2 regions of the Bacillus sp. BSL6 genome follow, and region 2 is predicted to be linked to the other one. Evidence: predicted binding sites of a transcription regulator. Region 2 holds the regulator's gene; the other holds the start of a gene.
What was found. Region 2 encodes LexA, which represses DNA repair genes until DNA is damaged. Its sites were predicted from a motif close to CGAACATATGTTCG; they were not measured.

Region 1: addB (helicase-exonuclease AddAB subunit AddB) is a predicted target of LexA. The motif match lies at 11,357-11,370, and genes of this name have one in related genera.

What each region holds. Positions count from the first base shown of each region.
Region 1 is NZ_JAVGCW010000002.1:554,053-571,064, forward strand. It holds gene RCJ96_RS09065 (hypothetical protein) at 33-317, shown strand; gene RCJ96_RS09070 (fumarylacetoacetate hydrolase family protein) at 353-1,252, opposite strand; gene RCJ96_RS09075 (aspartyl-phosphate phosphatase Spo0E family protein) at 1,500-1,679, shown strand; gene gerPA (spore germination protein GerPA) at 1,776-1,997, shown strand; gene gerPB (spore germination protein GerPB) at 2,012-2,218, shown strand; gene gerPC (spore germination protein GerPC) at 2,286-2,900, shown strand; gene gerPD (spore germination protein GerPD) at 2,907-3,101, shown strand; gene RCJ96_RS09100 (spore germination protein GerPE) at 3,117-3,503, shown strand; gene gerPF (spore germination protein GerPF) at 3,546-3,761, shown strand; gene RCJ96_RS09110 (RNA polymerase alpha subunit C-terminal domain-containing protein) at 3,794-4,081, opposite strand; gene addA (helicase-exonuclease AddAB subunit AddA) at 4,094-7,819, opposite strand; gene addB (helicase-exonuclease AddAB subunit AddB) at 7,816-11,331, opposite strand; gene lepB (signal peptidase I) at 11,448-12,011, opposite strand; gene RCJ96_RS09130 (TVP38/TMEM64 family protein) at 12,068-12,661, opposite strand; gene RCJ96_RS09135 (DUF4306 domain-containing protein) at 12,968-13,564, opposite strand; gene RCJ96_RS09140 (competence protein ComK) at 13,777-14,358, opposite strand; gene RCJ96_RS09145 (hypothetical protein) at 14,643-14,828, shown strand; gene RCJ96_RS09150 (hypothetical protein) at 15,136-15,354, shown strand; gene cspA (RNA chaperone/antiterminator CspA) at 15,481-15,684, opposite strand; gene RCJ96_RS09160 (phosphotransferase) at 16,037-16,828, shown strand; gene aceA (isocitrate lyase) at 16,993-17,012, opposite strand, start outside.
Region 2 is NZ_JAVGCW010000010.1:21,436-38,447, forward strand. It holds gene RCJ96_RS24020 (sugar transferase) at 1-390, shown strand, start outside; gene RCJ96_RS24025 (acetyltransferase) at 387-1,019, shown strand; gene RCJ96_RS24030 (aminotransferase class I/II-fold pyridoxal phosphate-dependent enzyme) at 1,036-2,193, shown strand; gene RCJ96_RS24035 (lasso peptide isopeptide bond-forming cyclase) at 2,465-4,402, shown strand; gene RCJ96_RS24040 (paeninodin family lasso peptide) at 4,417-4,542, shown strand; gene RCJ96_RS24045 (aldolase) at 4,647-5,624, shown strand; gene RCJ96_RS24050 (lasso peptide biosynthesis PqqD family chaperone) at 5,575-5,880, shown strand; gene RCJ96_RS24055 (lasso peptide biosynthesis B2 protein) at 5,917-6,390, shown strand; gene RCJ96_RS24060 (nucleotidyltransferase domain-containing protein) at 6,392-7,579, shown strand; gene RCJ96_RS24065 (ABC transporter ATP-binding protein) at 7,591-9,390, shown strand; gene RCJ96_RS24070 (PadR family transcriptional regulator) at 9,619-9,942, shown strand; gene RCJ96_RS24075 (DUF1700 domain-containing protein) at 9,935-10,477, shown strand; gene RCJ96_RS24080 (DUF4097 family beta strand repeat-containing protein) at 10,478-11,284, shown strand; gene lexA (transcriptional repressor LexA) at 11,372-11,992, opposite strand; gene RCJ96_RS24090 (YneB family resolvase-like protein) at 12,134-12,790, shown strand; gene RCJ96_RS24095 (DUF896 domain-containing protein) at 12,836-13,075, shown strand; gene RCJ96_RS24100 (bifunctional metallophosphatase/5'-nucleotidase) at 13,104-14,687, opposite strand; gene RCJ96_RS24105 (phosphate/phosphite/phosphonate ABC transporter substrate-binding protein) at 14,873-15,811, shown strand; gene phnC (phosphonate ABC transporter ATP-binding protein) at 15,895-16,668, shown strand; gene phnE (phosphonate ABC transporter, permease protein PhnE) at 16,665-17,012, shown strand, end outside.

The DNA of each region.
Region 1 (17,012 bases), on a different contig from region 2:
TCTGTATTTTAAATTCGTAAAGGAGGTGCGATATGTTATTAAGATACGGCAAACATATTAACTATTTAGCTACAACTTTTCTTTTAGTTACATTCTTTGGCTTCCTACTTTCCGTAACATCGCTTAGTCACTACTCAACTCCCACTACATTCACACTACTGAAAGCATCATTTTGGACTACTGTTATTCTTACTATCATTGGTTTTGGACGCGAAAAAAGCGCACTTACGGTTATACTATTTGGCATTTGTACACTTGCAGTCATTGGTCTTTACACTTTTTCCGTTATCGATTACCTCTATCACCCAAGACCATAGAAACGAGCTATCTAGTAATAAGATAGCTCGTTTCTTCACTTCACTACATTTCGCAAAGTACCAATTCCTTCTACTGTAATAACTACTTCATCACCGGCATGCAAAAACTTCGGTGGTGTGAAACCTTTTCCAACACCAGCCGGGGTTCCTGTTGCGATAATATCTCCTGGTTCTAATGTCATTCCTTTACTTATCGTTGAAATGATTTCTTCTATTGAAAAAATCATTTTATTTGTATTTGAAGTTTGTCTTACTTCCCCATTTACTACCGTTTCAATGTGTAACGCATTTGGCGCACTAACCATCGATTTATGAATTAAATACGGTCCCATCGGACAAAATGTATCGAAACTTTTTCCAAGGAAAAATTGCTTATGCTTCCTTTGAATGTCGCGAGCAGTTATATCATTTATAATGGTATAACCAAAAACATGCTCAAGCGCTTTTTCTTTTTTTATTTGTTTCCCTCGCTTACCAATGATGATAGCTAGTTCTCCTTCATAGTCTAATTCATTTGTTGCGTGGGGATGACTATTAATTTTTTCATCCATTCCAATCACTGTCGTTGGTGCTTTCGTAAAGATCATTATATTTTCTGGAATTGACTCTACGCCGCCCATTTCCATCGCATGCTCACGATAATTTTTTCCAACGCAAAGAATATTCTTTCTTGGCCTTGGAATTGGTGCTAATATTTTCACCTCAGTTAACGGGTAATACGCCGTTCCTTCATTTTCCTTCGCCCAATTGACAATTTCACACATTTTTTCAACACATTCGGTTCCTCTTTCAATACACTCTAACATTGTAATTGGAATCGTAACCTTTTCCCCTTTTTGTCTTTGTGCTTCTCTTACATGCAATACCTTTTCTTCCTCTTCATCCACAATACCTACAAATACCTTTTCATCTTTTTTCGCCGTTACCAAACGCAATGTTTCCACTCTCCATCCTAAAACTCATACACTTTAATTGTATTCGCATCCGTAAGAAAAAAACCTTCTCATACACGCTAATTTTTACAATATTCTTCTCATATCCGATTCGTTACTCCTTTATCATTTGGCATAAAATGTAGAAATTTTACTTTTTTTAGCGAATGCATTTCTTTTTTATGTTTTTTTTGTATAATATGTACTACATATATACTAAAAATTTCATTTAGAGATGGAGCCGATTTCAATGTTTGAGCAAGCGATTGAAAAAAAACGTGAAAAAATGATTTATTTTGCTGAACGCTACGGAATGACTTCTCAAAAAACAGTGGATTGTAGCCAAGAACTGGACAGGCTCTTAAATGCAATTTGGCATGTACATACGGATTTTCACCCTAATCAAACACTCGACACACACACACAATAACGTGTGTGTTTCTTTTATTTCAAAAAAACACACATTTTATTAAAAACGCCCATACAATAGTAGAAAAGAAAATTTTAAAAACGAAAGGTGTTTTGTATGCCAGCTATGGTCGGACATATTCGTATCGTTAATATTGGATCAAGTGGTATTTTTCATATTGGAGATGTATTTGCGATTAGACCTATTAGTTATTCACGCGCTTTCGCGGGGGCCGGCTCTTTTAACGTTGGAGATAACGTTTCTGTCTACAATTATCAAAGCGCAACGACTGTTAATGATTCAGATGTCGTTGATCAAGCGATAATTGGTTCAACTTAAAGGGGGCGATTGTATTGAATTTTTATGTAAACCAAAGCATCATCATTAACAGTATTAAAATTGATAGCATTACAACCTCTTCTGTATTCCAAATTGGTACTGCCGGAAGTATTAAAGCCCTATCTAAATTCTCAAATACTGGCGGATTTACAGAACCCCTTCGCCCATTACAGGCAAAAGGACAAATTATTTCTATCAAACCATCAACTAGTTCTTCTTAAGACATCCTTGTCATAAATATATAGTAGGAATATATTTACCCTCCCTATTGAAAAGGAGGTTTCACAAATGAATCAAGATATATATACTTACTTACACCAACTTCAACAAGCTCTTCAAGCACAACAAGCGACCATTCTTAACTTAGAAGATCAAGTTCGTCAATTACAAGAAGAGCTTAATGAATTAAAAAGTCGCCCCTCCTCTTCTATAGGAAAAGTGGAATATAAATTCGATCAATTAAAAGTAGAAAATTTAAATGGCACTTTAAATATTGGATTAAATCCATTTTCAACAAAAGGACAACAAATTGAGGATTTTCAAGTTGACACGGAAACTTTGAAGGTCAATCCTGAAACAGATACAAACCCAGACTTTTACCAAGGTATCCTTCAGGAAATGCATCGTTACTTAGATGAAGAAGCATATAATCGAATTCTCCATTTTGAACAAGAAGAGAGAACGCCGCTCGATGAAATGTATCGACAAATGATGGTTGACGACATAAAGAAACAGATGGAGCATAGACTTCCTTATTATTTATCACAAGCACAATCACATGAAGGGGTTTCAACAGATCCAGATTATTTACGAGATATCATTATTCAAGCTATGAAACATGATATCGACAAAGCCTTCCTCTCTTTTATTCAACACATACCGGGCAATTTCCGAAAGGAGTAAGTATGTATGAACCTTAACGTTGTAAACCGCGAGTTCAAAGTCGGACAGATTAAAATGAACGGTGTATCGTCGTCCGCACTCTTTTTAATTGGGGATGCAAATTTCCTCATTCTATCTTCTATTCTTGATACGCCGTTTGAAACTGTTACAGAGGGTCCATTTGTGCCATTAGTAACAGATGTCCCTCCTACTCCAGGTTAAGGAGACTGAGAAATTATGTTACATCACGTGTCTATTGTCCAAAATGTTTCTATTGTTTCGTTAGGGATTGCTGCCGTATTTCAAGTTGGGGATGCAAATCAAATGGAATTAAAAAGTAGAGCTCTTGCCGTTCACCGGGAATTCCCTTGTTATATAAAAGACGAAGGTCGCTTAGATGCATTTGAAATCTTTACAGATGAATACATTACAATCCCGAAACGAACGACAGATGTAAAATTAAACATTATAAATGAGTGTCCTTTTATTGAAGTGAATAACGTTGAATTGCGCACACTTTTAAACTCTGGTGGATTTCAAATTGGAAATGTTGATTATGTTTTTAATAACTCTCGTATTATGCAAATTCGCCAATATATTACAGATGAACCTTCCGCACAATAATTCATATAGTAATTACAAAGTTTAGTAAAGTAGGTGGATGGTATGCCTTCTGTTGTTGGAAATCTTGTCGTTCAAAACAGTAATGGTTCTTTCAATTTAGGGGATTTTTATAACGTTTCTCCGAAAGAAAATACGAAAGCTTATAATGGATCTGGAGCTTCCAATGTTGGATTTGTCGTGAATACGTTTAACGGTGTTAGTGCAACAAATACGTTTGATTCTGATGTGGCGGATCAAGACCAGATTGGGACAGCGTAAAAAAAGTAGGAGAATATCTCCTACTTTTTCTTTTATTTAAATGATAACCCGCTCTCCTCCAAAGCCTTTCTAAGCTTTGGCAAAGATGCTGGTCCCATACCATGTAGTTTTAAAATTTCTTTCTCACTATACTTCGAGAGTTCTTCTACAGTATGAATTCCATGATGTTCTAGTGCCCTTCTGGCCGGTGCTGAAAGAAGAGCGAGAAAACCTTCTTTCGGCGCTCTCTCGTTCTCACAGGTTGGGCAAGTTGGACAATCGCTACTTTTGTAGTATTCATGTCCTTTTTCACACGTTCTTAACGTCTTTTCCGTTGCCATTTTCAAGTTCCTCTATTCTTCGATTTTTACAACATGATTACCATCAAAGAAGTATAAACATTTCTCTTTCACAGGATGTTGTAAGCTTTTCTCAAGTGCCTTTGCATATAACGAAAGCTGGACTTTATATCGCTCTTCTAAAATTGGTTTCGCTTGATCAAATCCACCTGGGAACTTCCCTTCAATCGTATCCGTTTTAAAGTCGATTAAAGTAATACCATCTTCCTCTTCAATCATGCAGTCAATAACCCCTTGGACAAGAATGGATTCCCCGCTCTGCCCTTGCCAATCTTGATACGCTTCTTCTGCTGCAAGCATCATCGTAAATGGTACTTCACGCTCAACACTTTTCGCCGCTAATACCCTTTTACCTAGGTCACTATCAAAGAATGAAATTACTTTTTCAATCGCAATTTCTTCCGCCTGCTCGAATGTTAATAATTCTTTATTTACCATTCCAGCAATTTGCTCCCGAATCACTTCTTCTGTAATCGGCTTCTTCAAATCAACATGCTGCATAACGGCATGTACTGCTGTTCCGCGCTCTGCATATGTTAATCCCTTTTTCTCCATAAAACGAGGACGTGTTTGAATTGGTGCACGTAATTTTTTAATAAAGGCATTATCGCTACCTTCTTCAGATTGATAATTTCTCTTTATTTCTGTAACAGATTGCTTCGCACGATGAGATGTCGCTTCCTCATATCCGTACTTCCACATTAATCTATCGTACACCTCTTCTTTCCGTTCACTTTGCAGGGGAACGGCCTTTTTCTCACGAAGTGCTTCTAACAATTCTTGTTTCTCTTCTTGAACCGGTTCTGGCGCGAGTAACGTGTTACCGTCAACAACTTCTACTTTCCAGCTAGTGTCATACCCATAAATTTCATCTGGAACACTTCCTTGTCCTAATTCAAGAAGTATTTCACTATCACGGTGCCTATATAATGAAGGTGCAATCCAGTCTAAGTAGCAAGACGCTCCGGCACGTATATGATCTGGTAATAACCATTCACTATGCTCTCTCGCATCCAGCCATTTTTCCATTTCCTTAGTTGCATCCTTAACTGTTCCAATTAAAATTAACTTCTCTTTTGCACGTGTTAACGCTACGTATAATACGCGCATTTCTTCCGCAATTAATTCCATTTTCATTTTACGCTTAATTGCAAGTTGTGATAATGTCGTATATTTAATTCGTTTACGAGGATCGATAAATTGCGAACCGAAACCGAAGTCTTTATGCAGTAAGAAACGCTTCATTAAGTCTTGTGTATTAAAGCGACGACCAAGTCCAGCGACAAATACGACTGGAAACTCAAGTCCTTTACTTTTATGAATTGTCATAATGCGAACGACATCTTCTTGTTCACCTAAAGCTCTCGCCGTACCCATATCATCACCGCGTTCTAAAATACGCTCAATAAAGCGTAAGAAGCGGAATAGTCCTCTAAACGATGTTGCTTCATATTGTCTTGCGCGGTCATATAGTACACGCAAGTTTGCTTGCCTTTGCTTTCCAGCTGGTAAACCACCGACAAAGTCATAATAACCTGTCTCACCGTACACTTTCCAAATTAAATCGGAAAGAGACTGTTGGCGCGCAAATTCACGCCATCCTTGCAGTAAGTTGTAGAACCATTCTAATTTATCATGTAATTCTTTTTCTTCTTCAAGCGGTGCCCCTTTTAAGAATGAGCTCATTACTTCATAAAACGATCCTTTCTTCCCATGAGCACGAAGCGTTGCAAGTTCTTCATCATTTAATCCAACGATTGGGGAACGAAGTACGGCTGCAAGCGGAATATCTTGCATCGGATTATCAATAACGCGGAATACGTTCATCATAATATTTACTTCTGTCGCTTCAAAGTAACCAGTCGCAAGATCAGCGTATACTGGAATTCCTTGCAATTTTAACTCTTCCATAATTTGCGGTGCCCACGGCATGGAGCGAAGTAAAATAACGAAGTCGCGGTATTGTACAGGGCGCATACTATCCGTTTTACGATCATACACTTCATAACCTGAATCAACCATCGCTTTAATGCGCTGCGCCATAAGACGCGCTTCAAGCTGTGCTTTTTCTACTTCCACACCTTCTTCACCGTCTATTACTTCTTCTTCTGTTTGCTGAATGCACAATAGTTCAGCTGCTACATCTTCACCTTCTGGATAGCTAGCACCTAGCTTTAATTCAGCGTCAGCATCGTAATCGATTTCCCCAACTTCTTCACCCATAATTTGTTTGAAAATAAAGTTGGTACCCGCTAACACTTCATGACGACTACGGAAGTTTTTCGCTAAGTCAATTTTCATTCCGCCGCCTAATCCTTCTTGCGTGAAGCGTTTATACTTTCCTAAGAATAATCCTGGTTCTGCTAGTCGGAAACGATAAATCGACTGCTTCACGTCACCAACCATGAATAAGTTTCCTTCACTCTCAGAATCTTTCGTTACGAATTTAATAATTGATTCTTGTACGAAGTTCGTATCTTGATATTCATCGACTAATACTTCAGCAAATTTATTACGATATTGAAGCGCTACTGCTGATGGCTTCATTTCACCATTTTCACTTTGTTCACTTAAAATTTGTAAACAGAAATGCTCTAAATCTGTGAAATCGACCATTCCTTTATCTCGCTTCATCGTTTGGAAACGTTCTGTAAATACTTTTACGAGCTGAACAAGCTTTTCTAATACAGGATGCATATCTTGAAAATCTCGTAAGAAACTTTCAGGCTTACGGCTAAATAGCTCTTCTTGTAATTTTTTCACTTCATCTTTCGCTTTATTACGAAGAGAGTCTACTTGTTTTACAACATCCTCGCTGTAATCACTTTTCTTAATGCGCTTTAACGTTTGCCACGATACGTTTTGCATCGCTTCATACACGCTTGTCCATGACTCACGAGCAGCTGATGATAACGTTCCAAGTAAAACTAAATCCGCTTGCAGCGTTTCAACGCGAGGCGCTGGACCGTCAGGAAGCATTGCGAGCTCTGTCGCTTTACGAATATGCTGTTCTGCTGTTTCAAGTTGAAATTTCACATCTTCTAATAAGTAGGAAGCGTACACTAAATCTTCAATTGTCTTTCCTTCCACATCATATGCTTCTACTAATTTATCAAGCCATTTTTCCGGATTTGGATGCGCTCTTGATTCTGTATGAAGCGCTAAAATCATACGTTGTAAATCATCGTCACTACGGTCACTCGTATAACGATCAACGAGTTCAAAGAATATTGTATTATCTTCTATCCCATACTCTTCTTCTAATATGTCATCTAGCACTTCTTCTTTTAACAATTCATTTTCGGTTTGATTCGCAATGCGGAAACGAGGATCAACATCAAGCATGTAATAATATCCTCTAATGACTTGTAAACAAAATGAATGGATCGTTGAAATAGAAGCTTTATTTAATAAGCTCAGCTGCTTTCTAATGTGCTGAGAGCCCGGCTCATCAATTAATACTTTTTCTAACGCTTCCCCAATTCTGTTTTTCATCTCTTGCGCCGCTGCATTCGTAAATGTTACAACGAGCAGGCGGTCGACATCAACTGGGTTTTCTTCATTAATAATCTTTTTAATAATACGTTCAACTAATACTGCTGTTTTCCCTGATCCTGCTGCTGCCGCGACTAAAATATCACGTCCGTTCGCTACAACCGCTTTCCACTGGTCATCTGTCCACTGACTACCTTCTGGTTTTTTAGGCCAATTTTCTATCATTCTCCGCCAACCTCCTCTCTAATTTTCTCCATCGCTTCGCTATCTTTCATATCTTTTAGCGTACGGAATTGGTTATCTTCAAGTGATTCATCAAACTGACAAACAGATTTGAAGTTACAGAACGTACATGCCGCTTTATTCCCCTTTTTGTAAGGAGCAATATCAATAACGCCTTCTGTAATGTCTTTCCCGATATTTTCAAACGTATGGTGTACGTATTTTTGCAGGACGTTAAACTCTTGTTCACTGGCAATACTTGAACGCGCACTAAAACTACCGTCTTTTTTCAGACCAGCAGAAATAATATCAGAGCTTCCTGTTGAAAGTTTGTTATCCATTAAACGAACAACGTCAGCATCTCCTAGTACGAGACCTTTCATTTTGAATTTCTTTAAAATTTCCTTTTCAATTTCTGCTTCAGATGCGTCACCTTTTACCTCCACAATTGGGTTATGAATGTGGAAATACAATACACCAGCTGGTGATGCCGTGCCGCCTTTTTTCATCCACGTATGCGCATTTGAAGTAACAACATCTAAATACGTTAACATTTGAAGTGCTAATCCGTAATACACTTCCGTTAAGTCTAACGCTTTTGAGCTTGATTTATAGTCAATAATACGTAGGAATGTTCCCTTTTCATCTTCTGCCTTATCAACACGGTCAATACGGCCAACTACTTCCATCTTCACACCATTAGGTAAGGAGAATTCCATTGGCGGAAGTGATCCTGTACCGCCCATACCAAATGGCACTTCTAGATCAACTGGTACGAAACCGCTAGACTTCGCATGTTCACGAAGAATGATTGACGTACGGAAAATGATTTGTTGTAGTTTTTGTTTTAAATAGAAGTGACGGTTTGAACTTAATAAAATTTGTCTTTGTAATAACGGTGCAATCTCTTCTATTACTACAGCAGAAAGATGCTCACACTCTTTTATTGATAAATCCGCCCAAGTACGGTTTTCATGTAATAGCCTATCTGCAATTCTCTTCAGCGCTGCATGGAAGAGCTCTCCGATATCTGGCGCATCAAGTTTGAAAATATCACGCTCTCTTAACGATAAACCGTGCTGCGCAAAATGAGCGTACGCACAACGGTTAAATAATTCCATACGAGAAACGCTTCCTTTTATTTTATCTCCGTATAAATCTCTACTTACAGCTGTACTTAGCTTTTGCGCACGATTTCGGTAGAATAAGCTTGATAATACGCGGCTACTTTTTTGCTTCCATTCATCTGAAGTAACGTAGAAATTATATACATCCCACCAAAAGTCTAAGTTGCCTTCAAATCCATATCGCTTCCACGTTTGAAGTTGCTGCATAACATATGACAACGTTACTTCTGGTGTTGCTACATATGAAATTTGTTCCGAACGTGATAAATCATTTACGTCGTTCGTAATAAATGTATCTTTCACATCAGGGAACATTCTTTTTATTTTCTTAATAAAGCTAGAAGCAAGTAACGTCTTTCCTTCCTCATCTGCAAGCGGGCATGAAATGTATAATTTCTCAGTTGCTCTCGTTACCATTTGGTACATAACGAACTGTTCTTCTAATAAAGTTTGTCTCGTCGTTGGTGCGAGTTCAATACCTGCAGCGCTAAGAACATCTCTTTCTTCATCAGAAAGCATACCTTCATCCATCGGTGCTGCTGGAATCACACCTTCATTCACTCCAATGACGAATGTTGCTTTCACATTTGATAATCTAGAACGATCAATATTCGCAATTAACACTTGGTCTAATGACGGCGGAATGTTTGCGAATTGAAGCGCCTCAAGACCTGTCGACATAACGTCTGTGAACATAGAAAGTGACATTTTTTCTTCGCCAAGCATCTCAACGAACGTATCAAGAAGACTCATTACTTCTTCCCATACTTGTTCATGATCTGTCGCAAATAAGAAATCTCCGCTCTCTTCTGCACGAATACGTAATGCTTCTAATTTTTTCGGAACGTCAAGCTCTTCTAAAAATAAGTAAACAGCTTCGCACATTTGCATAACTGTTCCCGCGCGCTTCAGTCTTTTTTGCATACGAATAACAGGCGTTCTTACAACATCACGCAATCGATTTATTTTCTCTTCCATTTCACGTTCACTGTCTGTAATCATCCCGTCCGTATCGTCAAGAGAACGATAGCGGCGATACATCCACGGATCTTCAGAAGTCCATCTTTTCCCTTGTACACCGTACGCTAAACAGTAGTTTTCAAACTCATCCATCTCTTCGCGCATCGTTTCTTTTCTTACGTCTAATGGATATAAAAGTTCTGTTTTCACGCAGCGAAATACTGCATCATAACGCCAATTCCCGCTAATAATCTCGAGTGCAGAACGAATGCATTCTACTAACGGATGATGTGACATCGGGCGTTTTTCATCGATAAAGTGCGGGATATTATAATCTGTAAATAGAGTCCGCATTACATCGTAATAACTTTCTCCGTTACGAAGAAGAACTGCAATATCTCGGTAACGATAGTCTTCATCTGCTACAAGTCTACGAATTTCACGAGCAACGCCTTCTACTTCAGCTCGTAAATTCGCGGCTGTATGAATCGTTACACTTGCTTCCCCGTTAAATTTCTCATTCGGACGCGCTTCATAATGAGCTTCTAAATGCGCTAATGCTGGAGAATGAAAACGCGGTTGTTCCATAAGCGGAATCGTTTTTTCAATTTCTATTTTCTCTTCACGCGCTACTTGTTTTATTTTTTCATACGTTAACGTCGTTTCATAAAATAAATCTAGTTCATTTACTGGCTGCGCTAACGTTTTTTCATCTATCGTTAATGTAATTGTCACTCTCGCACCGCAAATCATAAGCTGTCTTACAATTTCTAGTTCTTGCGGTGAAAACGAATGGAAACCATCTATATAAATTTCAGCTCCCTTTACATATTCAGACTGCGGAAGCTTTTCCACTAGCAATTGCAGATAGTCTTCTGAATCTAAGTACTTTCCGATTAAAGCACGTTCAAAATCATCATATAATAACTGTAAGTCATACACTTTATTCGCTAATAGCTTTTGTTCAGCACTGCTACTATGTGCATCTAATTGTTGCCACATTTCATATACGTTTGATGGCGTCACGTTATATCGTTTAAACTCCGCAATCATACTGCCAAGATGTTCAAAGAAACCATTTTGCTCCGCTGCTTTTTGGAATACCGATAATCCATCTTTACGAGACTCTACAATTTTACGAAGTAACATATGTACGCCCGCTTCATCAATGTGAAGACGACTCGCTCCGCCAACTTCTTGCAATACTTTCCACGCTAATCGTGAAAAACTAAAAACTTGTGCCCGAATAGAACCTCTAACATCCTCACTACCAATTAACGCCTGCTGCGTTTGGAATGTCATCTGTTCTGGCACAAGATATAATATTGTTTCCCCTCTTGGACGCTGCTTTAACTCTTCTTGCACTTCGTGTAAACAAAGTGTACTTTTTCCACTTCCCGCTCTACCAATCACAAATCGAAGTGACATGTAACCCCACCTTTCACTTACATAACGAACGTTAGTTTGCTACTATAATTGTATTATAGGACACGAAAAAAGACAAACGGAGTAGTTTGTCTTTTTCTATACTTCTACCTATTATATCAACCTTTTGAAAAATTCGTTTGCACCTCTTGAATTGGCCAATATCGTAAATCAACTTTACCGACAACTGTATCAGCTTTTACAAAACCAAAATGTCTACTATCCCAGCTCCCGAGGCGGTTATCACCTACTACAAAAATATATCCAGGTGGCACCGTTTTTTCCTTCGTTAACTCTTCTAGCGTAAAGTCACCTGTTAGTTGTCGTCCATTTATCTCTTTCTTATATTTCTCTAGATAAGGTTCATCCACGAATTGTCCGTTTATATATAGTTTATCATGCTTATATTCAATATGATCCCCAGGTAAACCGATAATTCGTTTTACGTAGTCCTCTTTTTTGTTCGCATGAAATACAACAACATCAAACCTATTCAAGTCCCCCACTTGATAACTCACCTTATTTACAACGAGCATATTGCCATCTTGCAATGTCGGCATCATTGATTTCCCCTCTACAACGTACGTTGAAAAGAAAAACGTTCGAAAAAATACAGCTAATAATACACCAATTAAAATTGTTCGTATCCACTCTATGCCTTCTTTTTTCAAAGTTTTCTTCATCCGCTTCTCCCCTTATCCATTAATAATGAAGCTTTCCTTTACAAAGAAGACTATTCTTAATGTAGTTCTAACTTTACTTCGATTTTCTTACCGACATACCATAAAATAAAAATACCAATTGCTACAATGACTGATTTCACCGGATTATGAATAAATGACATTAAATCATGACCGATATACGTTAAAATAAAAATCATCACAAGCTTTCCGAACGCGAGCGCAAGGCCAAACTGTTTTACACTAATGCGAGATAGACCAGCAACAACATTTATAAGCGCAGATGGTGTAAACGGAAAACAAAATATGACGAAAATCGGTGCGAACCCTTTCCTTTCAATCCATCCCATTGCCTTTCGTACTTTCTCATGCTTATTCACAAAAGAAAAGAAACGACTTCGGCCAAAATGGCGGATTATGAAAAAAACAAGTAAGGCACCCATTACTGATCCAAGCCAAGAATAAAGAAAACCGAGCCAAAATCCAAATGCAACAGCATTCGCCAGTACAAATACGATAAGTGGCAATGCTGGAATTAGCGCCTCTATCATCGGTAACCCAATACCAAGAAGTGGTCCGAACGCTTTATAGCTTTCAACAATATGATCCATATTTTCTGGTGAAAAATACTCTTTGATTGTCTGAAAATCCATTCTACACTTTACCCCTTTACTCTAAGTACTACCTCTACTGTATCATTGCCTATATGAAAGAGGAAATGGTAGATACGACATATGGAGATGTAATTATTAAGTTTCCATATCTTTCATGAGAATTCCTTCATTATTATGCTATGATAATCTATCAATATTCGACAGGACGTGAAGTTATTTTAAATAACATGCGCCGATTATAGCTTAATGGTTACATTTTATGAGAAAGAAGAATATGCAAAAAGTAATAATTAGTCTTTTTCATATAGGTAACGACGGATGATTATTTTACCTTCAAACAATCCTCTAATGGCTAGTTCTTACAAGCAATTTTTTTAGCAAGCGTACACTGTCAATCACGATAAGTATTAACATATGTAAGAAAGATAGTATTAATAATGTACTCCGAATAGGTACCATTCGAAATTTGTATAAAAATTTATCAATCATATATATATCTTCTTCATTCGTTATAGTTGCAGGAGTGAAGATAAGATAATCTTTCCAGTTATCTATCCACGTTAAATTAACTGCGGAAAATTCCATCGTTCCTAACCACAAATAAAGAAAAATTGGTATAAGAATCATATATTGCAGGCTATGTAATATCTTTCTTTTCTTCTTACATTCAATAATTTGAAAGACAATAAGTGTCAGTACATACACGATTGACAGAAAACATACTATAGTGACAAACGGTTGAATTGAAAAAGCAAATAGCAATTTATCAATTTCACTAATTTGACTATAATCTGTCGTATTTTGAGGTGTGAAAACAAAATATCGTTTATCAGCGACTATCATCAACTGACTACCAGTGAAACTAGTAAACACAAATGTAAGAAAAAATATAGGCAAAGCAAGAATATATTGCGCCCAAAATAACAGGTTCCTTTTCAACATACCATCTCCTTTTTATACAGGACGAAAAAATATACTGTATGTTCAAACTATAGTGAATATGTATAATTTTCCCATTATATTGTAATTATATATTATCTTGAACCCTTCGAGAACAAAAGTTTGTACATTCTCTCATTTTGTTTATAAATCTTACAACGTAAACTGTATATATAATGAAATCAAAAAGGATGAGTCACCTCATCCTTTTCCTCTCATACATCCTCTTCTCTAACAACATACACTCTCTCATAAGCTGGTCTTAATGTTGATTCATCCCTTTGATCAACCTCTTTAAAGCAAGGATTCCCTTGTTTTTTCCTACGATCTTCATACTCCGTTCGCAATTTCGCAGTACGATTTTGTTGATTTTCAAAACTAGTTTTCGATATCTCTAACTTCACAGCAAAGCCATTTATAAATCGGATAATAAGGTTTCCATCTTTTAATTCTTTATTGCTTTCAATATAAAAATGAGATAACCACGCGCACTCTTTTCTAGAATACGAATAGGTAGGGAAAAAATAAAGTTGATCGGTCGGACTAATTGCAATTGGTGCTTTATGTGTAATGTGAGTTAACTCTTTCGTTCCTTCTTTTCTGCCTAAGAAACTAGAACCATGCTTGCGACAACTTCTTTCTATAATATCTAGAGGTTTTTGAAATACGAAAAAAGAGTCTTGCACTTCAACAACTCGCGTAACAATTTTCTTTTCACTGAGAATTACAGGAAGTAAGGCCATTGTATTTTTATTTACAACATAGTTTTCGACGTAGCGTTCTACTTTACTTTCCATATTCCACTATCTCCTTTTTTCTATTTATATTAGCAGCTGCATGTATAATTTTAGCATCTATGAAAAGGAAATGGCTTACAGATTCCGCTTTTTTACAATACTTTATTATTTGTCAAATACCTTTTAAATTATAAAATAAAAATATATTATTTTTATAATAATAAACCTATACAAAATCTATTTATACTACCTATAAATATTTACAACTACTTCCTCATTTCGCATCATTAAGACAATTAACTTTGCTATAATTAAAATAAAAATCCAATATATGGAGGTCCACTATGAAAGAAAAAGAAATGCAACCAACGATTCACATGAAACATAGCAGCATTGTGATCGTGAACAACTCAGCTAGCATTATATTCGCTTTATTTTTCATTCTATTATTTTTTGCAAAGCCTTTTCGTAAATCGAAATGCTCTGAATGTAAGAAAAGCGCGAAGAAAAAAGTTGAAAAAGAAGAGTAAAAGGCTTTCTATTTTGGAAAGCCTTTTACTCTTCTTCATATTCATATTTTCTTCCGAGTGTCCCTGTATCCCCTTTATTTTCTAATATTATTACATATAAAAAATTATCCACTACGTTAAAAAGTACTTGTACGTGTTACCCATTTTTATTAAGAACTTCACCTTTATAAATCACTAGCAACTTTTTAACTCGTTAAATCTGCAATATAAGTTTTGTATATAATTCCACTTCAAAACACAAAATATGTAAGTGATTATTTATGATTACATTCGTTTTTTATCTAATTCCAAAAAGGAGCTGTATAATATGGAGAAAAAAAGTCTATTAAGCCAACAGATTAATAGCGTCCCATCAGATGCTCTGAATACCCCTAGTAAGGAGCAAGAACAAATGTTAGAAACATCATCTCAAGACGAACAAAATTCTAACAACAACGCTAACAAAAAAGATGTTACTCAAAGCCTATATGGCGCAGATTTACCCATTTCAGATGTAGACGGAACAACAAATAAAGTGAAACTTTAATCAGACCTCAACAATTGGGCGTTAACAGACAGTTGATCTCCCGCCGAATTTTAAGATGGAAAGACTTTCCCCACAACAAAAAAAGGATGGCAGCAGCCATCCTTTTTTCCATAATAAACTATAAAATTATAGTTTGATTACGTTTTTAGCTTGAGGTCCACGGTTACCTTCTTCGATTTCGAAGCTAACTTTTTGACCTTCTTCTAGAGATTTGAAACCTTCAGTTTCGATTGCAGAGAAGTGTACGAATACGTCGTTTTCGCCTGGAACTTCGATGAAACCGAAGCCTTTTTCGTTGTTAAACCATTTTACTTGTCCTGTTACTGCCATAATTATTTCCTCCTAAGAAAATACATTTTTTAAAATTTTTAGTTTTCCTATCTAAAAAAAGAATCCACACATTATCAAATACGAAACATAAACTAGTTCTCACATACTTTTTCTCGTTCGTTTTCAGCACTTGATAATATATGGATTGCTTAATTTAACTATTCAACTGATATTATCATAGCACATTAAAATAAAATGTACAATCTTTTTTGAAAATAACTGACAAATTAAATCACGTATGCAATTATCAATATCTTATTTGAATAAAAATAAACAAATCTTTCGAATGCCACTTTATTCCTTTTTCTACGTGTTAAAATGTAATCTGACAGTACTTACTGGAGGGGATGAAATGTCAAACTACACAAACGAAGAAAAGCTTACAGGGGGAAACGTCTCAAACGTATATCGTTCTAAAAATACTGTTCGGCGAGAATTGAAGCCAGACAGCGCACAAATTCATAAGTTATTACAGCATTTAGAAAACAAAGGTTTTCATTACGCACCAAAGTTTTTAGGTATAGATGAGAAAAATAGAGAGATTTTATCTTTTATTGAAGGAGAGGCTGGGAATTATCCTTTAAAAGAATATATGCAATCTAATGATGTGTTAAAAGAAATAGCAAAGATGCTTCGCCTTTATCATGATGCTGTAAGTGACTTTCCGTTATTAGATGATTGGAAACCTATGGACCATACCCCAAATAATATTGAGGTTTTATGCCACAATGATTTTGCTATATATAACATTATATTTAATAACGAGAAGCCAGTAGGAATTATTGATTTCGATGTTGCTGCCCCTGGACCAAGAAGTTGGGATATCGCTTATACACTGTATACTTGTGTGCCTTTAAGTAGAGTGTATTATACGGAATCAGGCGAGACAATTCATTATGAATCGGCACAACATGCTGACCGTATGAAAGAAAGAATAAAATTATTCGTCCAGTCCTACGGTAAAAGTATGGATGAAGATTACTTAGGTATGGTACTACTACGTCTAGAAGCATTATGTACATATATGAAAAGAAAAGCAAACGAAGGCGACATAAATTTCCAAAGAATGATTGATGAAGGACATTTAGAGCATTATGAAAAAGATATGAAATTTATTCGTGATCATGGAGCTGAGTGGATTTGATCATATTGTCTTTTTTTGTCGGTAAGTCGATATCCTTTGTCGAATCGTTGATAAATTTTAAGTTATAATAGATATATCGAAAAAAATCGTTTATATAACTTCATTCACACTTGAATGGTTTAGAAAATAACAAGGGGCACCATTTAAACAGGTGCCCCTTCCTTTTATTTCGTAAACTGCGCCT
Region 2 (17,012 bases):
ACTGCTTTTGGGGCAATTCTTCGAAAATATAGTTTGGATGAGTTACCCCAACTTATAAATGTTGTAAGGGGGGATTTAAGTTTAGTAGGTCCACGACCATTATTGATGGAATACTTACCCCTATATTCTAGTAAACAGGCTAAAAGGCATAATGTAAAACCGGGAATTACGGGATGGGCACAAATAAATGGTAGGAATTTGATTACCTGGGAAGAAAAATTTGAATTGGATGTATGGTATGTGGAGAATCGCTCTTTTTTATTAGACTTGAAAATAATTGTACTTACAATATTAAAAGTATTTAAAACAGAGGGAATAAACCATGTAGGGCATGTGACAATGGAGCGATTTACTGGAGGGAAAATAGAAATAAAGGGGGAGGGAAAATGAAAATTTTAATAATAGGATGTGGTGGGCACAGCAAGGTTGTGAGGGATATAATTTTATCAAATAAAGGATATGAAATAGTCGGTTATTTAGATGATTTGTATACAGGTATAAATATTGTAGATAATCTTTATTTTGGAGCAATTGCAGATGCAAGGGAAATTATCAATAATTTTAATGATGTAAAGCTCGTTATTGCTATAGGAAATAATAAAATTAGAAGGGAAATTGCAGAAATATTAAATCAACAAAGTAGCATATATGCTACTTTAATTCATAAAACAGCCATTATAAGTTCAAATGCTTATATAGGAAACGGAACGGTAATTATGCCAAATGTGGTTGTTAATGCGGATACTTTCATCGGTAACCATACTATAATAAATACGGGCTCAATAATAGAACATGATAATATAATTGATGATTTTGTTCATATTTCACCACATGCTACGCTTACAGGTTCTGTCACTATAGCAGAGGGGGCACATATAGGAGCATCAGCTACTATAATTCCAGGTGTTCAAATTGGTAAGTGGTCAATTGTTGGAGCTGGTTCTGTTGTCATAAATGATTTTCCATCTAATTGTACTGCTGCTGGTATTCCAGCCAAAGTTATTAATGTAGTAAATTAAGAGGAGATGAAGAATGATGATAAAAAATAAGGAGAAAATCTATCTTTCCTCTCCACACATGAGTGGAAATGAACAAAAATATATTAAAGATGCCTTTGACTCAAATTGGATTGCACCTCTTGGTCCAAATGTAGATGAATTTGAAAGAGAGCTTGCTTCTTTTGTAGGAGTTAAGGGTGGGGCTGCGGTTAGTTCGGGTACGGCTGCCATTCATTTAGCTTTGCGATTATTAGACGTTCAAAAGGGAGATACAGTATTTTGTTCAAGTTTCACTTTTGTAGCGAGTGCGAATCCGATTGTTTATTTGGGAGCTGAACCGGTATTTATTGACTCAGAACCGGAAACATGGAATATGTCACCACAAGCTCTAGCATTTGCGTTGCATGATGCTAATAAAGCAGGGAAATTACCGAAGGCTGTCATTCTTGTTCATTTATATGGTCAGAGTGCTAAGGTAGATGAAATTCTTTCGCTTTGTAATCAATATGATGTTCCTATAATCGAGGATGCAGCAGAATCTTTAGGTTCTACATATAAAGGGAAAGCAAGTGGTACATTCGGGAGGTTTGGGATTTATTCATTTAATGGAAATAAAATTATTACAACTTCAGGCGGCGGAATGCTAGTTTCTGATGATGTGGAAGCGTTAGAAAAGGCGAGATTTTTAGCGACACAAGCAAAGGATCCAGCGCCACATTATGAGCATAGTAAGGTAGGGTATAATTATCGAATGAGTAATATATTGGCTGGTATTGGAAGAGGACAATTAGAAGTGTTAGAAGACAGGGTGAGAGCTAGAAGATCTGTATATAAACGGTATTACAAAGAATTATCTCTCATACCAGGATTTTATTTTATGCCTGAATTAGAAAATACCCGCTCGAATCGTTGGCTTACTACATTGACAATTGATGAAAAGGAATCCGCGATCTCTAGTGGAAAATTATTGAGAACTTTAGCAGAAGAGAATATTGAAGCACGTCCTATGTGGAAGCCACTGCATTTACAGCCACTCTTTAAAGGTAAGAAGTATTATCCGCATAGCAAAAATGAAGATATGTCGCAGTACCTATTTCAAAGCGGAATTTGTTTGCCTTCAGGATCTAATATGTTAGAAGAAGATCAACAAAGGGTAATTCAAGGTATTTTAAAAGCTGTAGAATGGAAGAAGTAAAAGAAAAGTGAGTGAAAGTGGAATTAGATGTGTATACGTACCACAAATTGTTCTTTATAATGAATTTTTTTAGGCGATCAGTTTTAAAATCCATAAAAAAGAGAGGATTATGGATGTTGAATATCTATGTATTAGTCTAAAAGTAAAGTAAGGCATGTAATTGAGAAAATAAATAATTTCGTTCTTAAAAAAGAATGAAAAAGAGGGAGGGTTAACGAATTTAATATGTAAATAGTATTTGTAGTAATTTTCTATATATTAGGAGGGGAAAATGAGCGCTATAACTGGCATTATTCACTTTAATAATGAACCTATATCAATTGAACATGGCACACGATTAATGAGTGACTTACGAAAGTACCCTGCTGACGATATTCAAATATGGCACAAAGAAAATATTTTTTTTGGGTGTCACGCACAGTGGATTACACCAGAGTCAGTTGGTGAACAACTACCCTTTTATAATTATGAAAAGCAATTGACAATTACAGCGGATGCTATTATTGATAATCGTGATGAGTTATTTGAAAAATTACAAGTGGATTATTCAGATCGGAAAAATATGGCAGATAGTGAGTTAATTTTACTCTCTTATCAGAAATGGGGAGAAGAGGCTCCAAAATATTTGGTAGGCGATTTTGCCTTTATGATTTGGGATGAAAAAAAACAAATGCTTTTTGGGGCCAGAGATTTTTCGGGAAACCGGACGCTTTATTTTTATCGTGGTGAGGAAAAATTTGCTTTTTGTACTATTATAAAGCCATTATTTACTCTACCATACGTTGAAAAACAATTGAATGAGCAGTGGTTTGCTGAATTTTTAGCTATACCTGTGAATTTCGAATCGGTAGATCCTTCTTCAACAGTATATAAAACTATTGAGCAAATCCCACCTTCCCATTCTGTAATTGTGAAAAATGGGAAAGTGCAGTTAGCGAGATACAATACACCAATTACTGGAGAAAGGCTTCAGCTCAAATCAAATGAAGAGTATGAAGAAGCGTTTTTAGAAGTGTATCAAAATGCTATAAGATCACGTTTACGTACTCATCATCAAGTAGGGGCCCATTTGAGTGGAGGACTTGATTCGGGTTCTGTAGTTAGCTTTGCTGCACGAGATTTAAGTGCAACAAATAAACGACTACATACATATAGTTATGTGCCAGTAAAAGGCTTTGTAGATTGGACGCATAGAAGTAGAATGGCTGATGAACGACCTTTTATTCAATCAACTGTACAGCATGTAGGGAATATTAAGGAGCATTATTTGGATTTTTCAGGAAGAAGTCCTCTATCAGAAATAGATGAGTGGCTTGAAATTCTAGAGATGCCATATAAATTCTTCGAGAACACTTTTTGGCTTAGGGGAATTTATGAGAAGGCCCGGTTACAAGGGATTGGGGTACTTTTAAACGGACAGAGAGGAAACTGGACGGTGTCATGGGGCCCGGCTTTGGATTATCAAGCTATGCTTTTGAAAAAGATGAAATTGCGGCGCTTTTTGCACGAGTTATATTCGTATAGTAAAAATATTGGTGTAAAGAAATCGCGAGTATTTTCAGTGGTGAGAAAAAAGACATTTCCATTTTTGAATCGAATGTCTTTATCAAAAAATCAAATTATGTTTCCTAAAATAATAAATCCAGAATTTGCAAATAGAATGAATGTATTTGAGAAACTTCTAGAACATGATGTTGATATAACAGGAACCTCTATAACAGATGTATATGAAATAAAAAAAAGGCAATTTGAACAGTTATATTATTGGAGCATAACTGGTACATACGGATCTAAATTATCTTTGCGCTATTCTTTATGGGATCGAGATCCAACGAATGATTTACGGGTTGTTCAATTTTGTTTAGCTGTTCCAGAGGAACAATACGTTCAAAATGGTGTGGATCGGGCACTAATTCGAAGAGCAACCAAAAATTATTTGCCTGATAAGATAAGGTTAAATCAACTTACTCGAGGTGTTCAAGGTTCTGATGGTGTTTATCGTATGACGCATCAATGGAGTGGATTTATTGAAGAGCTTGAGCAGCTTAGTAAGGATCCTATAATTTCAGAATTCTTGGATATAGAGGTTATTAGAACTGCGATTTCTAAGATTAAAGAAGAACCCCATCCAGAATATGCATTTGATTTGGATTTTCGAATTTTAATGCGTAGTTTAATAGTATATCGATTTATGAAGAAAATTATTTGAAGGGAGGTGACATCATGAAAAAAGATTGGACCACTCCTACACTGGAAGTACTTGATATTAATATGACAATGGCTGGACCGGGACTTAAAACACCGGATGCTGTTCAACCAGATATTGATGAAGTAGTGCACTATAGTTAATTTATCGAGTAGCAATTAGATCTCATGTTTCCTATCCCCCTTATACACTAGAAGTATAAGGGGGATTTGTAAAACAACGTTGATAATTATTTGGAGTGAGAGAGTTGATTAAAACTACAAAAACAAATATGTATAAAGTTTTTGGGCTAAGAGTGTTGAGTGAAATTCAATTGCCAGAATTACCTAGAATTAATGAACAAGAAGAAACGAGGGAAGTAATAATACGAACTGCTGATTTATTTCAGAAATGGAGTGAATTTACTAACACAGAACAAAATTTTGTAGTTGATAAAAACGTAGTTATGATTCGTATTCCTGATACAGCTATATTTTCTATACAAGAAGGAAAGCAAATCATTGTTTCGCCTATGGGGAACACTTGTGAAGATAAGATACGACTTTATATACTTGGAATTTGTATGGGAGCCTTATTAATGCAGAGAGGAATATTGCCTTTGCACGGGAGTGCAATAAATATTGATGGAAAAGTGTATGCTATTTTAGGTAATTCAGGAGCTGGGAAATCAACCCTAGCAGCAGCTTTTTTAAGTAAAGGATATACACTTTTGAGTGATGATGTAATTGCTGTGACAGTTTCAGCAGATAAGACTCCAATTGTGATTCCATCTTATCCGCAACAAAAATTGTGGGCGGAAAGTTTGAATGCTTTTGGAATGGGAACGGCAAGTTATAATCCATTGTTTGAGCGAGAAACAAAGTATGCTGTGCCTGTACAATCTCATTTTTTCTCTGAACCATTACCTCTTGCTGGTGTTATTGAGTTAACGAAAACAGAGGATGAGAATGTTGAATTAATTCGAATGGAAGGACTTGAACGGCTGCGTACATTGTTTTTTCACACGTTTCGTAAGTTTTTAGTTACGCAATTAAAATTGACAGAGTGGCATTTCACTACTTCTACAAGTGTGATAAACAAGGTAGATATGTTTCATTTGAAACGTCCAAATAATAGGTTTACAGCACATGAGCTCGTATCAATTATATTAAAAACTATACATGGAGGAGTAATAGATGATGTATACAGAGAGAATTTCTCTAAAGTGTCAGATTGTCCAAAGTGAAGAGAATATTGTGAGTGATATGGATGGGGAAAAAGTAATGTTAAATGTTCGGAAAGGGAAATATTATAATTTGGGAGAAACAGGGGGGGAAATTTGGGACCTAATAAAAACTCCAATTATAGTTACCGAACTTGTCAGTACATTGTTGTCAAAGTACAACATTGAACGGAGCGATTGCGAAGAACAAGTTCTTTCCTTTTTAGAGTGTTTATTTCAAGAAGATTTAATTCAAATAAAAGGTCAATCTAATAGATAGATTTGTAATGTTAAGAAAACTGTTAGGAAGGGATTAATGAATATTGTGAAAAGGTTAAGGGTATTTTTATCGCTGAACATGGAAACAAAGCTTTTATTTTTAGAGGCTTTTATTTTTTTAGGGTGGGCGCGTGTACTAAAAAGTATTACCTTTTCCAAAGTTGCACCTTCTTTAGGGGATTACATGAACGAAACATCAGTTGCTCAAATTCAGCCACACGGGGATACACTAAAAAAGGTGTCTGAAGCTATTTCTATTATGAGCCGTTATACTTTTTGGGAAAGTCAGTGCCTTGTTAAAGCTATAGCTGGGATGAAAATGCTCGAAAAACGTCACATTGAGAGTACTCTTTATTTAGGAACTGCTAAGGATAATCATGGGGAATTAATTGCGCATGCATGGTTACGGAGTGGTTCTTTTTATGTTACTGGATCAGAAGGAATGGAGAAATTTACTGTCGTTGGATCATTTGCAAAGAGGCTAAGTGAGGACACTATTAAAGGAGAATAAAATGGAGAAAGATTTTGGTCTGAATGTAGAGTTCATGTCTAAGGAATTGAAACTTCTTTTTGCAATTTTGAAGTTACAAGATGATGAAACAGTGCAAACGTACAGTAATGAATGGTTTTCGGATATTGATTGGGAGGTATTTCTTGAGCAAGCTGTGCATCATCGCGTTTATCCGGTGATATATCAAAAATTTAAACAGGTGGATGAGGAGCTAATTCCTTCACATATTGTACAAACTTTGAATAGGAAATATAAAAAAAATACATTTCACATGCTTTATTTAAGTGCTGAAATGGAACGAATAAATAAACTATGTAATGAAAATGGGATTCGTATGATTTTTCTAAAAGGACCAGTACTATCTCAGGACTTATATGGGGATATTTCTTTACGAACATCCTGTGATTTGGACGTTCTAATTCCGATGCAAAATTTAGAAAAAGTAGAAATCCTACTTTTAGAGCAGGGGTACGTAAAAGATGATTATATTCAAACGATATTAAATGATTGGAAATGGAGGCATCATCATATAACATTTTTTCATCCAACAAAGCAGATTAAGCTTGAGATTCATTGGAGGTTAAATCCCGGACCGGGTAAGGAACCTGGGTTTGAAGAACTTTGGAAGCGAAAGAGAAAAAGTACCCTTACGAGTAATTCTGTATATATGTTAGGGGAGGAAGATTTATTTTTGTTTCTTGTATCTCATGGTGCTAGACATGGTTGGTCCAGATTACGCTGGTTAGTGGATATAAAAAAAATTGTCGATCAAGATCTTAATTGGAGTGAGATTCATAAGTTAATGAGAAAATATCAAATGCTTCATTTAGGAGGACAAGCATTAATTTTAGCAGCTCAATTGCTAGGTATACGACTAGATGAAAGGATGATGGAATTAGTAGCGAAAAAACATTCAAAGCAGTTAGCTCAAGAGGCGCTGTTTTATTTCAAGCAAATGATAAATTTGCATACCGAACCTGTCCCAGAAGAAGTATTTATCTATCATAGTCGACACTTATTTTCATTAATGTCTAATCAGCAAAAGATTTTATATATTATGAGCCAATTATATCCTTATCCCATTGATGCAAAAACATTACCGTTACCTAAATTTCTTCATTTTTTATATTTTCCTTTACGCCCGTTTTTATGTCTTTGGAGGAAAACAAAGAAGCTTGCTTTGTTATAGGGGGAACATCGATGAATCATATTATATATTTTATGAAGAAATTATATTCTTCAGCGGGAAAAATAATGTATGTGAATTTATTTGGTATGGTTTTAATCAGTTTACTTGAAGGGATAGGTATTATTTTATTAATTCCTATGATAAGTATGACTGGAATAATTAATTTAGGCGAGGAGACTACTTTTATTGTACCTGTCTCTAGATTTTTGCAGGATTTTCCTAAAACAACAAGTTTAGCTTTTATTTTAGGTATATATATACTAATAGTGTTAGGTCAAAATTTACTACAAAGAAATATAGCGCTAAGGGATGCGAGAACGCAACAAGCTTTTGTACGAGAATTAAGAATAGAAACATATAGTATGATTTTAAAAGCAAAGTGGAGTTTTTTTTTAGAGAAAAGGAAAACAAACCTAATAAATATATTAACTACAGAATTAGCTCGTGTAAGTTATGGGGTTAATTTAATTTTACAATTGTTAGCTGCTATTCTGTTTACATTTATACAGGTGGGGATTGCATTTTTATTATCTCCTCAAATAACTATATTTGTTTTGGTCTTTGGTTTATTATTCTTGGTAGCTTCTCGTGTTTTTATAAAAAAAGCACGAATACTAGGCGGTAAGACCTCAGAATTGGCAAAAGATTATCTTTCTGGTATAACAGATCATTTTAATGGAATTAAAGAGATAAAGAGTAATACTTTGGAATCATCACGTTTAGATTGGTTACAATCTATAACAGAAAAGATGAGTAATGAGCAAATGGAGTATATGAGAATAAGATCGAACTCTCAATTGTTTTATAAAGTTTCAATGGCTATATTAATTGCATTTTTTTTATTATTATCAGTAAGTATGTTTCAAGCGCAATCCACTCAACTACTATTAATCATTCTCATTTTTTCTAGACTGTGGCCAAGATTTATGACGATTCAGTCAAATTTAGAACAACTGGCTGCAAGTATTCCTGCTTTTAAGTCATTATGGGAGCTGCAAGAGGAATATAAGGAAGTGTTTGAAATGCAGGATATACATCAGCAAAAGCATATAAAGCCGATTTGTATTGAACAAGGTATTGAGTGTAAGGATGTTCACTTTCGTTATAATAAGCAAGAATCTTTATACGCACTTCAAAATATTAATGTACAAATTCCAATAAATAGTATGACGGCCATTGTGGGACATTCTGGTGCAGGAAAAAGTACATTAATTGATGTATTAATGGGATTAATCCAGCCAGAAAAAGGTCAAGTATTAATAGATGGTACTCCACTTATAACTGATAATATATTGTCATTAAGACGGGCTATTAGTTATGTACCACAAGATCCTTTCTTATTTAATGCGAGCATAAGGGATAATTTATTGATGATTGAACCGAATGCAAGTGAGGAAGAAATTTGGGATGCATTAAGTTTTGCGGCCGCCGCTGAATTTGTACAAACACTTCCAAAGGGGCTTGATACATTGATTGGAGATCGTGGTGTGAGGCTTTCAGGTGGTGAACGTCAGCGACTTGTATTAGCTCGAGCTATTTTAAGAAAGCCATCGATTTTAGTATTAGATGAAGCTACAAGTGCATTAGATGCTGAAAATGAAGTAAAAATCCAATCAGCAATAGAAAGATTGAAAGGAACAATGACTATTGTTGTGATTGCGCATCGTTTATCAACTATACGCAATGCAGATCAAGTCATTGTCTTAGGAAAAGGTGAAATTGTCCAAAAAGGTGAATTTAATCAATTGGCTAAAGAGAGAAAAGGTGTATTCCGAAGTTTATTAGGGGCACAAATGGAAGTTGGTTCTTAGAGGAGAAAGAGTGAATGAAGTTTTGTATGCAAGCGGTTCGAATCGAATAAAAGCCCGAATAATGGTCAGTTATAATAGGACATTATTAGGGCTTTTATTTGTGCGTTTTTTAAATTTAGGTAGTAAATACAAATGAGTACCTTGCAATAAACAATATCGAGTGGTATATTATGGATATGCCAGGTACCGTGTATTGAACAGTACTGGAATGAGAAAGGGGGATTGCACTTGAACGTTCAGTTTAAAAAAGGTGTGTTAGAACTGTGTGTATTGGCACTTGTGAAACGTAAAGATTGTTACGGTTATGAACTTGTTCAGCAAATCTCAAATAAATTTTTAATATCGGAAGGGTCAGTATACCCTTTATTACGTCGTTTAACGAAAGAAGGATATTTTCAAACGTATTTAAAAGAATCTACGGAGGGACCGCCTCGTAAATATTATCAACTAACTGAGCAAGGGGAAACGCAACTGAATTTGTTAGTAACAGAGTGGCGTGATTTTGCGAAAGGTGTACAAGAAATTATTGAAGGGGTGGAATGGGATGAGTAAAGAACAGTTTCTTAAGGAATTATCAAGTCATCTTAGAAAGTTACCGGACGAAGAGAGGAAAGATATTTTATTTGATTATGAAGAGCATTTTCAGTTTGGGATAGAAGAGGGGAAAACTGAATCGGAAATAATAAAGGGTCTTGGCTCTCCGAAAGTAATTGCAAAAGAATTACTTGCGATGTATCGATTTGATGAAATGAAAAAAGATCCGTCAACTTCAAATGTGACAAGAGCTGTTATGGCAGCGATTGGACTTAGTTTGTTTAATTTCATTATTGTATTAGGCCCGTTAGTTGCAATTATCGCTTTTATATTCTCTTTTTGGGTCGGTGGGATTGCTAGTGTAGTGACACCATTTTTCGTAATTGGAAAAGTATTTATGGGTACATTTATATGGTTAGATGTATTCGTAAGTATAACATTTGTTGGGATAGGTTTGTTGTTATGTATTATCGCTTATTATAGTACGAAGTGGTTTAAAAGGTTATGTGTACGTTATGTCATATGGAACTTCAAAATGATAAAAGGAGAGTAGATGATGAAAAAAATATTGTTAGTAGCGATCGCTTGTATCATTATTGGAGTAATAGGAATTTCACAAACATATGAAAAAGCAGTGCAAACTGCAGAAAAAGGAAACAAAGAAGATATAATTAAAAACGAAACACTAAAAAATATAGAAGTTAAGTTAGATGTCGGGGATATTGTTGTCCAAAAATCTCCTGACGCTTCTTTTTATGTAAAGCAATCAGGAGATGCGCGTAAACAAGAGATTCGTATTACTGAAGATAGTGACACATTAAAAATCATTGGAGAAAGAGAAAAAGGTGCTTCATTTGATTTTTCTTTTTACGATTTTAGGTTTCAAACGTCTACATTGACTCTCCTTGTGCCTGAACGCTCTTACCAAGATGTAAAAGTAAATTCATCTGCTGGACAAATTGAAATAAGTGATGTGAAAAGTGACCGTGTAAGTGCTAGAACACTTACTGGAGAAGTGGATTTGAAACATGTAACGGCTAAGAATGTGGAGGGATCTACAAAAGCTGGTGAAGTAAACTTTAAAAAAGTAATAGGGAAAGTGACTGCAAAAACGACCAGTGGGGAAATAAATATTCTAGATCATGATTCTAAGTACAATCTAGAAGCAAGTTCAACTGCGGGAGATATAAATATTACTTTATCGGAAAAACCAAAAGATGCGGTAATTACTGGGCAAAGTGCTGCCGGGGATGTAACAATTTTTAATGAAGAAAATAAAGACGTAACGATTGGTAATGGGAGTAAAAAGATTAGCGGTAAAACAGCTGCGGGCGATGTGACGATTGAAACGCGTTCGTAAGAAATAGAATGTGTGAAAATCTATCAAAATACAAAAAAAGAAGATAATTACCTTATATAAATAAGGTAATTATCTTCTTTTATATTCTTAATGTAAATCACGATATACGCCAATTACTTTACCGATAACTGACACTTGCTTTAAAATGATAGGTTCTAATGAAGAGTTTTCCGGTTGTAGACGGAAATGGTCTTTTTCTTTATAGAAACGTTTAACAGTTGCTTCATTATCTTCTGTTAAAGCGACTACAATTTCACCATTATATGCAGACTGTTGTTGGCGAACAACAACTAAATCTCCATCGAAAATACCAGCTTCAATCATACTATCTCCAGAAATACGTAACATAAACACTTGATCTGCTCCTGCGACAATGCTAGCTGGAAGAGGGAAGTGTTCCTCAACGCTTTCGACTGCTGTAATTGGTAATCCAGCAGTAACTTTCCCGACAATTGGAACTTGAATAACAGATTGTGTTTCTGTATCCATTCGGTCTTCACCTAAAATTTCAATTGCGCGTGGTTTTGTTGGATCGCGTCGAATGTATCCTTTTTCTTCTAATCTTGATAAATGTCCGTGCACTGTAGAACTAGAAGCGAGGCCGACTGCTTGACCAATTTCACGTACGGAAGGTGGATATCCTTTTTCTTGTACTTTTAGCTTAATAAAGTCGAGAATGTCTTGCTGGCGTTTCGTTAACTTTTCCATGTTTTCTAACACCTCGTTTTCTTTCATTTTTCTTATTAATAAGTATAACATGTGAAAAAACATTCTACAAACATAAGTTCGAACAAAAGGCGAATTTATGTTACACTAAAGGGAAATTATAGTGAGAAAGAGGGGTTCATAATGAATGCAATTATTTATGCGCGTGTGAGTACAACAAAAGAAGCGCAAGAAACATCATTATTACGTCAAAAAGATGAATTATTGCATTTAGCGGAGCGCTATCAAATGAATGTTACTAAGGTGATTGAAGAGCAGGCTAGTGGCTATACAATTGAACGTGATGGTATATTAGAAGTGCTAGATACAATTCGAGACGAACAAATTGATGTGCTACTTATACAAGATGAAACGCGCCTTGGTAGGGGGAATGCAAAGATTGCGTTAATGCACTGTTTACATAAAGAAGGAATAAAAGTATATACGCATACACATAATGGTGAATTGCAATTGTCGGATTCTGATTCAATGGTATTAGATATTATTGGTATTGTTGAAGAGTATCAAAGAAAGATTCATAATTTAAAAATTAAACGTGGTATGCAACGAGCAGTAGAAAAAGGCTATCGTCCAGAAAATAATTTAAAGAATCGTCATTTAAGTGTAGGACGAGAGAAGAAAGAAGTGCCAATTGAGGAAATTGTACGTTTGCGTAAGAGTGAACTTACTTTCGAAGAAATTGCAGCAACACTACGTGGCTTTGGTCATAATGTTTCAAAAGCGACGGTACATCGTAGATATGTAGAGTATACAAAGCAATTGCTTGATAAAGAAGAGTAACTATTGTATGATAATAATCAGTTTTGAGTAGAAGGGGGATTCGAGATGCTTAGTCACGAACTCGTTGAACGCATTAACTTCTTAGCGAAAAAAGCAAAAGCTGAAGGTTTAACTGAAGAAGAACAACGTGAGCGTCAATCGCTACGTGAACAATATTTAAAAGGATTTCGTCAAAATATGTTAAACGAACTAAAAGGAATTAAAGTCGTTAACGAACAAGGTACTGATGTTACACCGGCGAAATTAAAAGCTTTAAAAAAGCAAGATAATGCAAAATTAAACTAAAAGATGGGCGAAGCCCATCTTTTTTTATTTATTTAATAACTTTCCAGTTGTTATTGACTGTTGCTTCTATCTTTTTATGCTTCAATATATAGTTAGCGATAAGTTCAGACATATTTGTTGGTATATCTTTTATTACGGGCTTATTTTGAAACATAAAGAAGTTCCCTCCGCCGCTCGCGCGATAATTATTCATAACGACGTCATATTCTTCACTCATATTAAGAGGAGTGCCTTTATGCTGTAAAGATTCTACTCTGTCGCCAATTGGTTTGGAAATGTTTAATACGTACGAAATTCCTTCCCACATATCGTAATTATAGTGTTGCGGTTTTGGTTCTATGTAGCTAGGGTTTACGATGATGGTTCCATCTTCTTTTAATGTGAAATAAGAAGCAGAGAGTTCGAGAGCATCTTTTATATCTGCTCCAGTTATTCTAATTACTTTTAATGTATTTGGATAAATATAATTAGAAACGATGTCACGCATTGTTACATATTTCGGGAAACCTGGAGATGTATTATGGAATAAGCTTGTACAAGAAATAGAAACATTAGCTATATCCATCTGTATTTTGTTTATGAATTCAATAAAAGGATGGTCTTGCAAACGAGTTTGCATAGCATCTGAAATTTGCATGTCACCGTGGATGGTTCCAATAGGTTGATCAAGCCATTTTTGTGTTTTCTCTTCATAATCGGCTACCAAGTAAAGAACATCTGGATCTGCCTCGATTTCTTGCACAGTTAATAGTTCTGAATAACTCTCTTTTTTTACCCACTCTTGTTTTATTTTTTCAAATGTTACAGTTACTTTTCCAACTGAATGTCCATTACATCCAGTCTGTAAAATTGTTACATCAGTACCCACTGTTTGAGCCATTTCTCGGTGCTGATGGCCTGTTAATAAAATATCTATGCCCTCAATTTCATGACACATAGCATACCCTTGGTTTTCGCCTGTTAAAACTTCAGTCGGTTCTCCAGTTTGTAAATCGCGTTCAAATCCCCCATGATACGCTACGACTAGTAAATCTGGTTTCTCATGTTCGTGAATGTAAGAAACCCAATTTTTTGTTGTTTCTAACGCATCTTCAAATTGCAAGTCTTTAATGTGATGGGGTTGTTCCCAATTTGGAATATAATGCGTTGTCACCCCTAAAATAGCAATTTTTATATTTGCTTCAATATGTTTTATTATATATGGTTTCCCGAAATAAGGTTTTTTACTGCTTTTGTCTAAAATATTTGCTGATAAATATGGGAAGTTTGCAGTAGAAATAGCATTGTTTAATACATCCATTCCATAATTAAATTCATGATTCCCAATCACTGCAGCGTCATAACGTAAATAGTTTGCTATTAATGACATTGGGTTTTTCTTATCTTTTTCATATGTAGCGTAATGGTAAGTAAATGGTGTTCCTTGTATGAAGTCACCGTTATCAATTAAAAGAACGTTTTTATTTTGGGACCGTTCTTTTTTTATAAGAGTAGAAATCTTAGCTAAACCAATTTCTGCTGGAGAGTTATCTTGGTAGTGAATTGGATAAACAGTACCATGTATATCACTTGTTAATAGGATGTTTAAAGTTACAATTTGATTTTGATTCAATATCATTCACCTTTTCTATTATTATCTACTGATTAAGCATATCAAATATATGGAGAGAATTTTAATGTGAGTGTATAGAATGTGTAAAGATTCTGTAAATAATCAATTATTTGTAAAAATGTGTGATATATTTCTTCATGTTTATGAAAGGTTATTTTATAACAATGAAAAATGGAGGCATTAACATGTTGAAAAAAGTTTTTGCAATGAGCACAACAGTTGTATTAGCAGCGGGTTTGTTAAGTGGCTGTGGAACGAAGGAATCAAGCGCAAGTAAAAATGAAGATACGAAAAAAGGGTATGTACCGAAGACTTTAAATGTTCAATTTGTTCCTTCTCAAAATGCAGATACGTTAGAGGCGAAGGCAAAACCACTTGAGAAGCTATTAAGTGATAAGTTAAATATTCCAGTAAAAGTTAGTATTTCAACGAATTATAATACAATTGTAGAAGCGATGGCATCTAAGCAAGTAGATGTAGGATTTTTACCCCCAACAGCGTATGTGTTAGCACATGAGAAAAAGGCAGCAAACGTAATTTTACAAGCGCAACGTTTTGGCGTAGATGATGAAACGGGAGCTCCTACAAAGGACTTAGTAGACTTTTATAAATCTGAGTTTGTTGTTAAGAAAGATTCAAATATTAATAGTGTAAAAGATTTAAAAGGTAAAAAAATTGGCTATCAAGATGTAACGTCATCAGCGGGATATGTGTGGCCTGCGGCTGTACTATTAAAAGAGGGCATTGATCCGTTAAAAGATGTGAAACCTGTTACATTAAAAGGTCACGATCAGTCGCTTATTGCTCTTTTAAATGGTGACGTAGATGCAGCTGTTGTATTCCAAGATGCTCGTAATATTGTAAAAAAAGATTATCCGAATATATTCGATCAAACGAAAATAGTGAAATTTACGGAGAAAATTCCAAACGATACGATTTCGGTACGTTCTGATTTAGATGAAGAGTGGAGCAAGAAATTACAGGATGCTTTCATTGAAATTGGAAAGAATGAGGAAGGTCACAAAATCATTAAAGAAGTATATTCACATGAAGGATATGTTAAATCTGATGATAGTAAATTTGATATCGTTCGTGAATATGGAAAGAAAGTAAAAACGCAATAATACATATGGAAATGGCAACTAGCTGGAAAGGTATGTTTTCAGTTAGTTTGCCGTTTTGAATACATAGAAGGTAGGTAAGATGTGTGATAGAGTTTCGAAATGTTTCCAAAGTGTATCCAAATGGTACAAAAGGATTGAATAATATAAACTTGAAAATTCAAAAAGGTGAGTTTGTTGTAATGGTAGGGCTTTCCGGAGCTGGAAAGTCTACACTTCTAAGATCGGTAAATCGTCTTCATGAGATTACAGAAGGAGAAATCATGATTGAAGGTGAGTCTATTACGGCTGCGAAAGGAAAAGGATTACGCCGCATGCGCCGGGATATTGGTATGATTTTTCAAAGTTTTAACCTTGTAAAGCGATCAACAGTATTAAAGAACGTATTAGCTGGCCGTGTTGGGTATCATTCGACGTTGCGTACAACGTTAGGCCTATTTCCGAAAGAAGATTTGGAGCTTGCTTTTCAATCGTTAAAAAGAGTAAATATTTTAGAAAAAGCATATGCGCGTGCTGATGAATTATCAGGAGGACAACAGCAACGTGTATCGATTGCTAGAGCGTTGGCGCAAGAAGCAAAAATCATATTGGCAGATGAACCTGTTGCATCGTTAGATCCGCTAACAACAAAGCAAGTATTAGATGATTTGAAGAAAATTAATGAAGATTTTGGAATTACAACAATTGTAAACTTACATTCTATTGATTTAGCTAGGCAATATGCGACGCGCATTATTGGATTACATGCAGGAGAAATTGTTTTTGATGGCTTAGTAGAAGAGGCAACGGATGAAAAGTTTGCTGAAATTTATGGTGACGTAGTACAGAAAAGTGAATTGTTAGAGGTGGCAGTTAAATGAATGACGTGACGATATATTCGAAATCGATACCGAAGCCACCGAGTAAGTTGAAACATATGTTAACGGCTGTTCTAGTCATTTTACTGTTGTGGGGAAGTAGTGTACAGGTCGATGCATCATTGTCAAAACTAGTAGTTGGTTTTCCTAATATGATGGATTTGTTAAAAGAGATGGTGCCGCCAGATTGGAGTTATTTTCAAGTTATTACAACAGCGATGTTAGATACAATACGTATGGCGATTATTGGGACGACTTTAGGTGCGATTTTAGCTATTCCACTGGCACTATTTGCGGCAAGTAATGTATTTACTAGTACATTTTTATACAGTCCAGCTCGAATGATA